One region of the Arthrobacter sp. KBS0702 genome, then DNA from elsewhere that is predicted to be linked to it. Evidence: predicted binding sites of a transcription regulator. Region 1 holds the regulator's gene; the other holds the start of a gene.
The links. The regulator LexA, encoded in region 1, represses DNA repair genes until DNA is damaged. The targets are predictions, from matches to a motif close to TCGAACANNTGTTCGA.
Positions count from the first base shown of each region.

Region 1 (5,929 bases):
CCCGCTGGCGCTTGATGTCTTCAACATCGGCCATCAGGGCCACGCGGTGGCGCAGCGCGGCCAGCGCAGTGGCCTGCGTGATGGCGGACAGGTGGTATGGCAGCCGGACCAGGCGCAGGGCATCGGTGACCTCCGGCGCGGCCGCCATGTAGCCCAGCCGCGCGCCGGCCAGGGCAAAGGCCTTGCTCATGGTCCGGGACACGATCAGCCGCTCGCGTCCGGGCAGCAACGTCAGGGCGCTGGGCGTACCGTCGTGGGCGAACTCGTGGTAGGCCTCGTCGACGATCACGATGGTCTGGCTGGCTTCCCCGGCCTCGTAGACGGCCTCGACGACGTCGAGACCCAGACCGGTGCCCGTGGGGTTGTTCGGAGAGCAGAGGAAGACAACGTTGGGTTTCAGCTCCCGTACCTGCCGGGCGGCCGATTCGGCACTGAGCCCGTAGTCGTCGGCACGCACCCCCACGATGTACTCGGTGTCCGTGCCGGCGGCCAGCAGCGGGTACATGGAGTACGTGGGAGGGAACCCGAGCGCAGTGCGGCCCGGACCGCCGAAGGCCTGGAGGATTTGCTGGAGGACTTCGTTGGAGCCGTTGGCGGCCCAGATGTTGGCGGCGTCGAGGCCGTGGCCGAGATACTCGGCCAGCCCTTCCCGCAATTCGGTGAACTCGCGGTCAGGGTACCGGTTCAGCCCGGCGGCAGCCTCGGTCACTGCCTCTGCGATGGCCGCGCGGACGTCGTCCGGGACGCCATGGGTGTTTTCGTTGACGTTCAGCAAGATCGGAACATCCAGCTGGGGCGCGCCGTAAGGCCGCAACCCCCGCAGATTGGTCCGGAGGGGCAGTCGGTTGAGGCGCTCTAGCTGGTCAGTCACGTGCCTAGTTTAAGTGAGACCACGCCCGGCCCCGAAACTGTGACCTCCAGAGGGCGGCCGGGGATTACCTGGAGGGCACGTAGAGCTGCTGGCCGGGGATAACGCGGGCGGCATCGAGGTTGTTGAGCTGCACAATGTCGGCGACCACGTCGCGGGGGTCGCGCTCCGGTGCCACTGCGCCGGCGATGGCCCACAGCGACTCCCCCGGCTGGACCGTCACGGTGACCGTAGGGGTGAGCGAGAGCTCCGCGGTCGAGTCGGCGGCTTTGGCCGGCGCATTCAGGAAACCGGCGAGCGAAAGGACGAGGGCAGCCAGCAGAATCAACGGCAGGCCGAAGAAGACGAAGCGGCCCCGGCGGGTCAGCCGCAGCGGCGCCTGCCTGGGCGCAACGGCAGGCACAGCCCGCTGCCCGCGGCTGGCTTCCTGCCCGTCGAAGATGCCGTGCGGGCCGAAAGCCTCGAACCGTGACGCCTGCACGGGAACGGAAACCTGTGAACCGGAAATAGCGCTTACTGCTGACATGAACTGAGCCCTCCTGGACTTATCTGTGCCGCCCGGCGTACTCCACGTACTCGCCGCCAACCGGCCGAACCATCTAACGCAAACCTGGACCGCAAATCTTGATCACTACGTTCGAACACAGAACCGAACCGAAAGATCCCGTCCCGGCGACTAACTTCGAACACATATTCGAACGTTGTAGTTCCTGTTTTAGCACTTATGAACGAACAATGTCGAGACTCGCTAGAACAAATGTTTGAAAAAGCGTGTCTGCTGGCCTACTTTTGAACCAGCAGAACCACTTGTGGTGATCAACAGCAGTTGATCAGCGGGGTCTGACATTTTCAGACCAGTTGGTCCCGGCAGCCCAGGCGGCCGGGCGGAACGGAAAGGCGTGGCGAACATGGCAGCACAAGCCGCCGGCGGGAGGGCCGCCCAGCGGAGCCCCCAGGCCGGCCGGGCGCCGAAGGGCCTCACCGTCCGGCAAAAGAAGATCCTGGAGACCATCCAGCGGTCCGTGACCGACAACGGCTACCCGCCCTCGATGCGCGAGATCGGCGACACCGTCGGCCTCGCCAGCCTCTCCAGCGTCACCCATCAGCTCTCGCAGTTGGAAAAGCTCGGTTACCTGCGGAGGGACCCCAAACGGCCCCGCGCCATGGAAGTCCTTTTGCCCCTGACGCTCGACGAGGGTGCCACCAAGGTCTCCGGGGTGGCGAAGTCCACCGGCCTGCGGGCCGTCGGCGGCGTTGCGGTCTCGGAACTCGCCAGTGCCACCGACACCGCAATGGTGCCCTTCGTGGGCCGGATCGCCGCCGGCGGCCCGATCCTGGCCGACCAGGTGGTGGAGGACGTGATGCCGCTGCCGCGCCAGCTGGTGGGCCACGGCGAATTGTTCATGCTTCGGGTGGCCGGCGACTCGATGATCGACGCCGCCATCTGCGACGGCGACTGGGTGGTCGTCCGCCGCCAGAACGACGCCGTCAACGGCGACATCGTGGCTGCCTTGCTCGACGACGAGGCAACGGTCAAGACGTTCCGCCAGCGCGACGGCCACACCTGGCTGCTCCCGCAGAACACCCAGTACGAGCCGATCCTCGGCGACCATGCCGTCATCATGGGAAAAGTCGTCTCGGTGCTTCGCTCCCTCTAGCGCCGCCGGCACGTACTGCGCCCGGCATAGAAAGGCCCCGTCCGGGTTTTCCGGACGGGGCCTTCGTCGTTGGGTGAGCGGCCTAGGTGGCCGTCTCCTTTGCTGGGCTTTCCTTGGCCAGCCGTGCGAGGGCGGCCAGGGCCACCGCCGGGTCGGTGGTGGGCCAGAACGGCGGCAGCGCGGCGCGCAGGAACCCGCCGTAGCGCTCGGTAGACAGCCGGGAGTCCAGGACAGCCACTACGCCCTTGTCCGACGTCGAGCGGATCAGCCGGCCGGCGCCCTGGGCGAGCCGGATGGCCGCGTGGGTTGCAGAGACGCTCATGAAGCCGTTACCGCCGGCTCGGGCCACAGCACGGGAGCGGGCGGTCATGAGCGGGTCATCCGGCCGCGGGAACGGAATCCTGTCGATCACCACCAGCCGGCAGGAGTTTCCGGGCACATCGACGCCCTGCCAGAGCGACATCGTGCCAAAGAGGCAAGTGTCAGGCTCGTCGGCGAACTGCTTAACGAGTGCCGTCATGGTCGACTCGCCCTGGCAAAGGATACTCAGGCCCAGCCGTGGCCGCATGGCTTCGGCGGCTTCTTCAGCGGCACGCCGGGAGGAGAAGAGGCACAGGGCGCCGCCGCCGGAGGCCCGGATCAGCTTTTCGAGCTCGTCGAGGGCTTCCGGGGAGGTCCCGCGGCCCGGCTTGGGCAGGTGCTTGGCGACGTAGAGGATGCCCTGCTTCGGATACTCGAACGGGGACCCGACATCGACGCCGGTCCAGCTCGGTGCGCCGGGGCCGACCAGGCCCAGGCCTCCGGCCGCCGGTTCGAAGGCCGAGCCGATGGCGAGGGTTGCCGAGGTCAGCACGACGGTGTGGTCGGCGAACAATCCCTCGCGCAGCCGCCCGGCGACGCTGAGCGGGGCGATGTTGATCAGGGCCGGCGCGGAGTCATCAGGCTGCGAATAGCCCTGCTGCGGGTCGAAGCTGCTGTTGCGGGAGAACCAGACCACCTCGCGGTTCTCCTTGGCCGCCAGGAGCCGTTCGCAGAGTTCCAGGATCACCATCAGTCGGGACCGGGCGAGCTGCCGTCCGCCGTCGGCGGTGTTGGCGCTGTCCCCCTTGGAGTCCGAAAGCGCGGCGCGGCAGGCGTCACGCAACTGGTCCACGCAATCGAGTTGTTCGCTGTTCAGTCCGTTCGGCATCAAACCGCTGGGAACGCCCTCAATGGCGAGTTCGAGGTTGGACGCGGCATTGTTCAGCGCATCCACGGTGATTCCGGCGTGCTTGCGGGCGCCCGACGCGGCAGCGTGCACCATGGCGACGGACAGCTGTCCGGACACGGCGCCGGTCACCCGGTCCTGCAGTTCGTGGGCCTCGTCCACCACCACGACGTCGTACTCCGGGAGGACCGCGAGGCCTTCGAAGGCGCTGACGGCCAGCATCGCGTGGTTGGTGACCACGACGTCGGCGTCGGCGGCGTTCTGGCGGGCAAGTTCGCTGAAGCATTCGGCGGCGAGCGGACACTTCTGCGCGCCCAGGCACTCCATGGAGGTGACGGAGACCTGCCGCCAGGCGCGGTCGGTCACCCCGGGCATCAGTTCGTCGCGGTCCCCCGTCTGGGTGTCCTCAGCCCAGTCGCGGAGCCGGACCACTTCCTTGCCGAGCTGGGACGACGGTCCGCCCATCGCCGCGGCGAAGTGCGGCACGGACGTGTCCTCGCCGAGGGAGAACAACTGGCCCTCGGACGGTTCCTCGGAAGGGAAGCCGCCCTCGAGCTTGTGGCGGCACACGTAATTGGAGCGGCCCTTGACCAGGGCGACCTTCACCGGCCGGTCCAGGGCCGGGGTGATGGTCTTGAGCAGCCGGGGCAGGTCGCGGCCAACAATCTGGGTCTGCAGCGCCAGGGTGGCGGTGGAAACCAGGGTGGGCTTGTCGCTGACCAGCGAGTGGGCGATCAGTGGAATCAGGTAGGCCAGGGACTTGCCGGTGCCGGTGCCAGCCTGGACCAGCAGGTGGTCGCCGGTCTCGATCGCGCGGGCCACCTGTCGTGCCATTTCGTGCTGGCCGTCGCGGCTCTGGCCGCCCATGCCGGCGACCGCCCGGTCGAGCAGTTCAACCACGAACTGCTCGCCGGACGGGCGGCTGCCGGACGGGCGGCTCTCGGACGGCGCGGCCTCCCCCTCGGCCACCGCTGGTTCAGTCATTGCTGACGAAGGAATCCAGTTCGGCGGCGAGCCCCTCGCGCACCATCACCACGGCACGGGTACCGGTCTCCCCGTGGTCGAGGCTGATGATCTCCGCGTCGGTCTCATGCAGCTTGCTGAGCAGGTCCCCACGGTTGTACGGGATCATCAGTTCCAGCTTCACGCTGGGCCGCGGGATGCCCTCGCTGATGGCCTTGAGCAGTTCCGGGATGCCTTCGCCGGTGCGGGCGGAGACCACCACGTGGCGGGGCTCGCGCTGCTTGAGCCGCTCAATCACAAACGGGTCGGCGGCGTCGGCCTTGTTCAGGACGATGATCTCGGGCACCTTGCGCGCGTCGACTTCGCTGAACACCGCGCGGACGGCCGCGATCTGGCCCTCCGGGTCGGGGTGGGAGACGTCGACGACGTGCAGGATCAGGTCCGAATCCGCGACCTCCTCCAGGGTGGAGCGGAAGGCCTCCACCAGCTGGGTGGGCAACGAGCGGACGAATCCGACGGTGTCGGCGAGCGTGTAGCCCAGCCCGTCCGAGGTTTCGGCCTTGCGGACGGTCGGATCCAGCGTGGCGAACAGGGCATTCTCCACCAGGACGCCGGCGTCGGTCAGCCGGTTCAGCAGCGAGGACTTGCCGGCGTTGGTGTACCCGGCGATGGCCACCGACGGAACGGCGTTGCGGCGGCGGTTGGCCCGCTTCGTCTCCCGGGCCGGCTTCATCGCGGCAATTTCCCGCCGCAGCTTGGCCATCCGGGTGCGGATTCGCCGGCGGTCCAGCTCGATCTTGGTCTCACCGGGGCCGCGTGAACCCATGCCCGCTCCGGCGCCGCCCACCTGGCCACCGGCCTGGCGGGACATCGATTCACCCCAGCCGCGCAGGCGCGGAAGCAGGTATTCGAGCTGGGCCAGTTCCACCTGGGCCTTGCCTTCGCGGCTCTTGGCGTGCTGGGCGAAGATATCCAGGATCAGGGCCGTGCGGTCGATGACCTTGACCTTGACGATGTCTTCGAGGCCACGGCGCTGGGAAGGAGCCAGTTCCGCGTCGACCACGACGGTGTCGGCGCCGGTGGACATCACGATGTCCTTGAGCTCCTGGGCCTTGCCGGAGCCGAGGAACGTGCCCGGGTCCGGCTTGGCGCGGCGCTGGACGAGCCCGTCGAGAACCTCGGAACCGGCGGTTTCGGCCAGGGCCGCGAGCTCGCGCAGGGAGTTCTCGGCGT
Region 1 is NZ_CP042172.1:1,297,599-1,303,527, reverse strand. It holds gene FFF93_RS05960 (histidinol-phosphate transaminase) at 1-871, opposite strand, end outside; gene FFF93_RS05955 (LysM peptidoglycan-binding domain-containing protein) at 936-1,394, opposite strand; gene lexA (transcriptional repressor LexA) at 1,777-2,526, shown strand; gene FFF93_RS05945 (ATP-dependent DNA helicase) at 2,609-4,717, opposite strand; gene hflX (GTPase HflX) at 4,710-5,929, opposite strand, start outside.

Region 2 (5,929 bases), 690 kb from region 1:
CCGAGGCCGGCCATCACGCCGCAGCCGAGCAGGCCGATGGCGGCGGGGTCGGCGGCGGGGTCCACCTTGGTGCACTGCCCGGCGGCGACGAGGGTCTTCTCGGCGAAGGCGCCGATGCCGAGGGCGGCGGTGAGTTCGGTGCCGTCCTCAAGGGTCATCTTCTGCGCGGCGTTGTGCGTGTTGAAGCAGTACTGCGGTTCGCCGCGGCGGCAGGCGCGGCACTCGCCGCAGACGGCGCGCCAGTTCAGCACCACCCGGTCACCGGGGGCCACCTCGGTGACGCCGGGGCCGACGGCGCTGACCACACCGGTGGCCTCATGGCCGAGCAGGAACGGGAAGTCGTCGTTGATGGCTCCCTGCTTGTAGTGCAGGTCGGTGTGGCAGACGCCGCAGGTGAGGATGTCCACCAGCGCCTCTCCGGGTCCGGGATCCGGGACCAGGATGGTCTCGAGGGTGACGGGGGCGTTCTTGGAACGGACGACGGCGCCCTTGACTTTGTGGACCATGGGGTGGCTCCTTTCATCACCGCTTCCGTCGGGGGAAACGGCGCAGCGCGGGCTCCTGGGGTTAGCCGGGAGTCCGCGCCGCACGTGGTGTGGTGGTGTGTCCTGAGAAGCTTAGGCCGCGAGGCGGGTCTTGACCTCGGCCGCGGAGGGGTTGGTGGCCGCGGTGCCGTCCGGGAAGAGCACCGTGGGCACGGTGCGGTTGCCGCCGTTGAGCTTCTCCACGAGTTCGGCGGTGCCTTCGACTTCCTCGATGTTGATCTCGGTGTACCCGATGCCCTGGGCATCAAGCTGCTTCTTCAACCGGTTGCAGTAGCCGCACCAGGTGGTCGAAAACATGGTGATGGTGCCGGAATCGGGGGTGAAGTCCACGAAATTCTCCTCAAAGCTGGTTGACGGCGCTGGCTGACGGTGATGAGTGACAGCGCCCGTTGCCGACAAAAGTCGTACGTCATCTGCCATAACCGTAACCCGGGAGCCGCTATTCCCGCAGGGCGCGACCCGGCGACGGGCGGATGACAAGGAATTGGGCCGGTGGCATGCTGGTGCCATGTGTGGACGCTACGTGATGGCCCGGGCCGTCGGGGACCTGCTGGCCGAATTCGACGCCGAACTCGAGGAGGAGGTGGTCATCCCCCCGTCGTGGAACGTCGCCCCTACCGCGGACGTACCGATCCTCCTCGAGCGGCTGGTGGACGGCGAGTCGTCCGCCCGGCGGGTGCGGCAGCTGCACCTTGCGCGCTGGGGACTGGTGCCGTCCTGGGCCAAGGACCCCGGCATCGGCTCGAAGATGATCAACGCGCGCAGTGAGAGCGTGCTGGAGAAACCCGCGTTCCGCAAGGCCACCCGCACCCGGCGCTGCGCCGTACCGGCGGACGGCTACTACGAGTGGAAGGGCGAAGGCCGCGGCAAGCAGCCGTACTACGTGCACCCGAAGGACGGCAGCCCGGTGGTCTTTGCGGGCCTTTATGAATGGTGGAAGGACCCGTCCAAAGCCGAGGGGGATCCGGAGCGCTGGTTGCTCTCGACGTCGATCCTGACCACCGACTCCCCGCCGGAGGGCTACGCCGGCGGCATGCTCGCCGAGCTGACGGCCCTGCATGACCGGGTTCCGCTGCCCATGGACCGGGAGACGATGGCGATGTGGCTGGATCCGCGGGCCGATGACGCCGCCGGCCTCGTGGGGCTGGTGCGGGCCGGCGCGCACGATGTCGCGGAGGGCTGGACGATCGACGCCGTCGGTACCGCCGTCGGAAACGTGAAGAAAGATTCCCCGGAACTGATCCAGCCCGTGGGGAGCCTGTTCTAGGGGATGCCCTAGACCGTGACCCTGCCGGCGGCGTCGACGGTCCAGGTGGGGTTGAAAGCGACCTCCCAGCGGAAACCGTCCGGGTCGGCGAAGTAGCCGGTGTAGCCGCCCCATGGCTGGGTCTTGGGCGCCGCAACAATGACGGCGCCCGCGGCCTCCGCCTGGCGCATCGCCTGGTCCACCTCCTCGGCGCTGCCCACGTTGTGGCTCAGGGTGATGCAGGGGACACCGGCCGGGGCGTCGGTCCCCGCCTCGGCCTGCATCTGTCCGGCGTCCCAGAGTGAAAGGATGAGCCCGTGGTTGGCCTGCAGGAAGACCACCTCGCCCGGCACCTCTCGGTGCACCGGCCAGCCGAGGCCCTCGGCATAGAAACGGCGTGAGGCGTCAACACTGCGGACGCCCAATGAGATGAAGTCGACTCGTGGTTGCATCGTTCGATACTGTCATGCACATGTCCACAAATCACGGAGACGACAAAGACGCCCAGGCCGACAAGGAACAGCTCGCCGCCGTGCGGGTGGCTGTCGACGAAGTGGACGAGCAGATCGTCGCACTGATCGGCCGGCGCGAACGGCTGATCCGGATTGCCGGGACGCTCAAGGCAGACAGCGCCGAAGTCCGCGCCCCGGGCCGCGTGGAGCGGGTCCTCGAACACGTCAAGGCCACGGCGGAGCAGAAAGACATTGACCCGGAGATCGTCGAACAGACCTACCGGGCGATGATCGACGCCTTCATCCGGCTGGAACTGGACGTCTACAAAGCCTCCAGCTAGGGCTGGCCGACCCGGCTAGAGCGACTCCTCGACGGGCACATTGGCCTGGTACTCCCTGCCCTCGCAATCGCTGTACGCCGTCATCAGGTGGCCCTTGGTCAGCCCCATCACCGTGCTGATGGGGAAGTTCCCGGTGATGGTATTGCCGGAGTGCTCCACGCCCTTGAGGTCAAAGTTCTCCTCCGTGCCGTCATGGCTGAAGCAGAAAAAGGACACGGCCTCGCCGTTCATGAACTCGATTTCCATCCGGCGCTGGTGCGAATGGTCAGGAGTGGCGGCCACGAGCCCGACCACGTAGGCACCGGAACTAGGAATGTTCCCGTCTATATCGAACTTCGCCACCAAGGTTGAATCCTTGGCGGCGATGCTTACGTGCTTCAGGAGTGCGCTGTGGGAGCTCATGGCTCAATCCTGCTACCTGCGCCTGCGTCCGTCCACCCCCGATCTATGTTTTGTCCCCGGCCCGGCGTAGACTGGAAGTGTTCGAAGATATATTCGAATAAAGGCTTGTTTACCTACGCTTGTTTACCTACGTGGGTTCTCGCCTGGGGTCAGCACTTTCCGGGAGGCGTTATGGGGATGTTCAGCGAGTCCGTGGACGTCGCCTGCACCCCGGAGGGCCAGCCAGAGTCCCTTGTCTGGGCAGGGCAACACTTCGAGGTCTGCGCCGAACCGGTCCGCTGGTTCGAGCGGCGCCAGTGGTGGGCAGAGGAACAGCGGGCGCCGCTGGGAGGCGGACCGGGGCTGGTTGACCACGAAATCTGGCGCGTCCAAGTCCGGGACGCAGAAAGTCCGGCGCGGACCCTCACCCTTGACCTGAGCCGGCACGTAGGCAGCGGGCGCTGGCGGCTGCTGCGGATCCACGATGCCCTGCCCCATCTCCGGAAACCCGAATCGGCATGAGCTTCACCCATCTACACGTCTCCACCGCATTCAGCGCCCACTACGGGGTGTCCTGGCCGGAAGAACTGGCCGCTGCCGCTGCCGCGGACGGTGCCACGGCGCTCGCCTGCACGGACCGCGACGGGCTCTACGGCACGGTCAAGCACCTGAAAGCCTGCATGGCGGCGGGCCTGGACCCGGTGGTCGGGGTGGACCTTGCGGTCTACGACGACGACGGCGACCTCCGCACCCAGGTCGGGGGACGCGTCGTCGTGCTGGCGCACGGGCAGAACAACGGCGCAGGGTACCGGGCGCTGTGCCGGCTGGTCTCCGACGCCCACGCACGCACCACCGGCAAGGCCGGGGGAGCGGTGCCCGTGGCCGTGACCCGGGCGGAGCTGGCCTCGCGCACCATGGATCCGCAGACCCTCAAGCCGGTCCTGACTGTCCTGCTCGGCCCGGACTCCGACGTCGGGCGTTCCATGGGCGGGCGGCGCTACCTTCGCCCCCGCACCCTGTTCAAACGCTGGCTGGAGGCCATGCCGGCCGGAACCCTCGCCGCCGAGGTCGTCTCGCAGCTCAGCCCGCCCGGCGAACCGCTGAGCACGGCCCACGCCGTGCGGATGCTCAAACTCGCAGCGGAACACGCTGTTCCCGCGGTGCTGACCAACGCCGTACGGTACTGTGCCGAGGACGGCGCCGCGACGGCGGACGTGCTGGACTCCGCCCGGGCGCTGAAGTCCCTGCCGGAGCTCTCCGCCGCACCGCAGCTGCAACCCAACGGACAGGGCTGGCTGAAATCCTCCGCCCAGATGCTGCAGCTGGGCAAGGAAATCATGCACACCGCCGGGTACGGCGCCGCGGACCTGAAAAGCCTGTTGGCGCACACCGAGGCGCTCGCGGACCGGTGCCGGATGGATCCGGTCACCGACATGGGCTGGAAGCAGCCCGTGGTTCCGGAAGCCTCAGTGATCGGGATTGCGGGGGACCCGCTCGTGGAGCTCACGCAGCGCTGCGAGGCGGGGATCAGCCGTCGCTTCCCCGGAATCACCGGGAAACCGGCGGAAGAGATGCGCGCCCGGCTGGAGCATGAGCTGCGGATCATCGACAGCCTGGGCTTCGCCTCCTATTTCCTCACCGTCGCCGAGGTCTCCCGGATGATCCTTGAGATGGGGGTCCGGGCGGCAGCCCGCGGCTCCGGCGCGTCCAGCCTGGTCAACTACCTGATCGACGTCAGCCAGGTGAACCCGCTGCAGCACGACCTGATCTTCGAACGCTTCCTGTCCCGGGACCGCGCCACCCTGCCGGATATCGACATCGACGTCGAAAGCGCCGAACGGCACAACGTCTACCGCAAGATCTTCGAGCGCTTCGGCTCCGAACGCGTCACGCTGATGAGCATGCAGAACGGCTACCGCGCCCGCGGGGCCGTCCGCGACGCCGGCCTGGCCCTGGGCATGGACGGCGGCGACATCGACGAGATCGCCAAGCAGCTGTGGCGGTTTTCGGCCCGGAACTTCCGCGAGGCCCTCGTGGAGAAACCGGAGCTGAAGGAATTCGCCGGCCGGGTGGAGCAGCGGGACTTCACCGAAAACCAGCAGCTGGACCTCCTGGTGGACCTCACGGAGCGGCTGGACCGGCTGCCGCGCCACATTTCGATGCACCCGTGCGGGGTGATCCTGGGCGATGCCACCCTGCTGGACCGCACCCCCGTGCAGCCCAGCGGCCTGGGACTCCCGATGAGCCAGTTCGACAAGCACGACATGGACCCGATGGGCATGCTCAAACTCGACGTCCTGGGTGTCCGCATGCAGAGCGCCATGGCCTTCGCGGTCCGTGAGGTGATCCGGCTGCACCCCTCCAAGGCCGAGGTGGTGGCTGCCGGCCGCCACCAAACCGGGCCGGGCGGCACCGGCCCGGATTACATCGCCGCGGACGGGACGATCGACCTCAACGCCGTCCCGCTCGACGACGAACCCACTTATGAGCTGATCCGCAGCACCCACACCCTGGGCTGTTTCCAGATCGAATCCCCGGGCCAGCGGGAACTGATCGGAAAGCTGGCGCCCCGGGAATTCAACGACCTCATCATCGACATCTCCCTGTTCCGGCCCGGTCCGATGAAGTCGGACATGGTCCGGCCCTTCCTGGAGCACCGGCACGGCTTCGCGCCTGAGGTCTACCCGCACCCGGACCTCAAACCGGTGCTCAAGGAGACCCACGGCGTGACCGTCTTCCACGAGCAGATCCTCAAGACCTTCGACGTCATGACCGGCTGCGGGCTGGCCCGGGCCGACGAATTCCGGCGTGCGCTCGGCAACGAGGTGCTCGAAGCGAAGGTGGAGGAATTCTTCCGCCGCGAAGCCCGGACCCGGAACTACACGCCCGAGGTGGTGGACAAGGTCTGGGGGACCCTGAAGGCTTTCGGCAGCTTCGGTTTCTGCAAGGCCCACGGCGCCGCCT
Region 2 is NZ_CP042172.1:1,984,792-1,990,720, reverse strand. It holds gene FFF93_RS09125 (S-(hydroxymethyl)mycothiol dehydrogenase) at 1-506, opposite strand, end outside; gene FFF93_RS09120 (mycoredoxin) at 618-875, opposite strand; gene FFF93_RS09115 (SOS response-associated peptidase) at 1,072-1,812, shown strand; gene FFF93_RS09110 (VOC family protein) at 1,821-2,243, opposite strand; gene FFF93_RS09105 (chorismate mutase) at 2,258-2,584, shown strand; gene FFF93_RS09100 (hypothetical protein) at 2,600-2,986, opposite strand; gene FFF93_RS09095 (DUF6504 family protein) at 3,158-3,487, shown strand; gene FFF93_RS09090 (DNA polymerase III subunit alpha) at 3,484-5,929, shown strand, end outside.
Region 2: a site for LexA is predicted at 3,068-3,083, ahead of FFF93_RS09095 (DUF6504 family protein). Genes of this name have one in related genera too.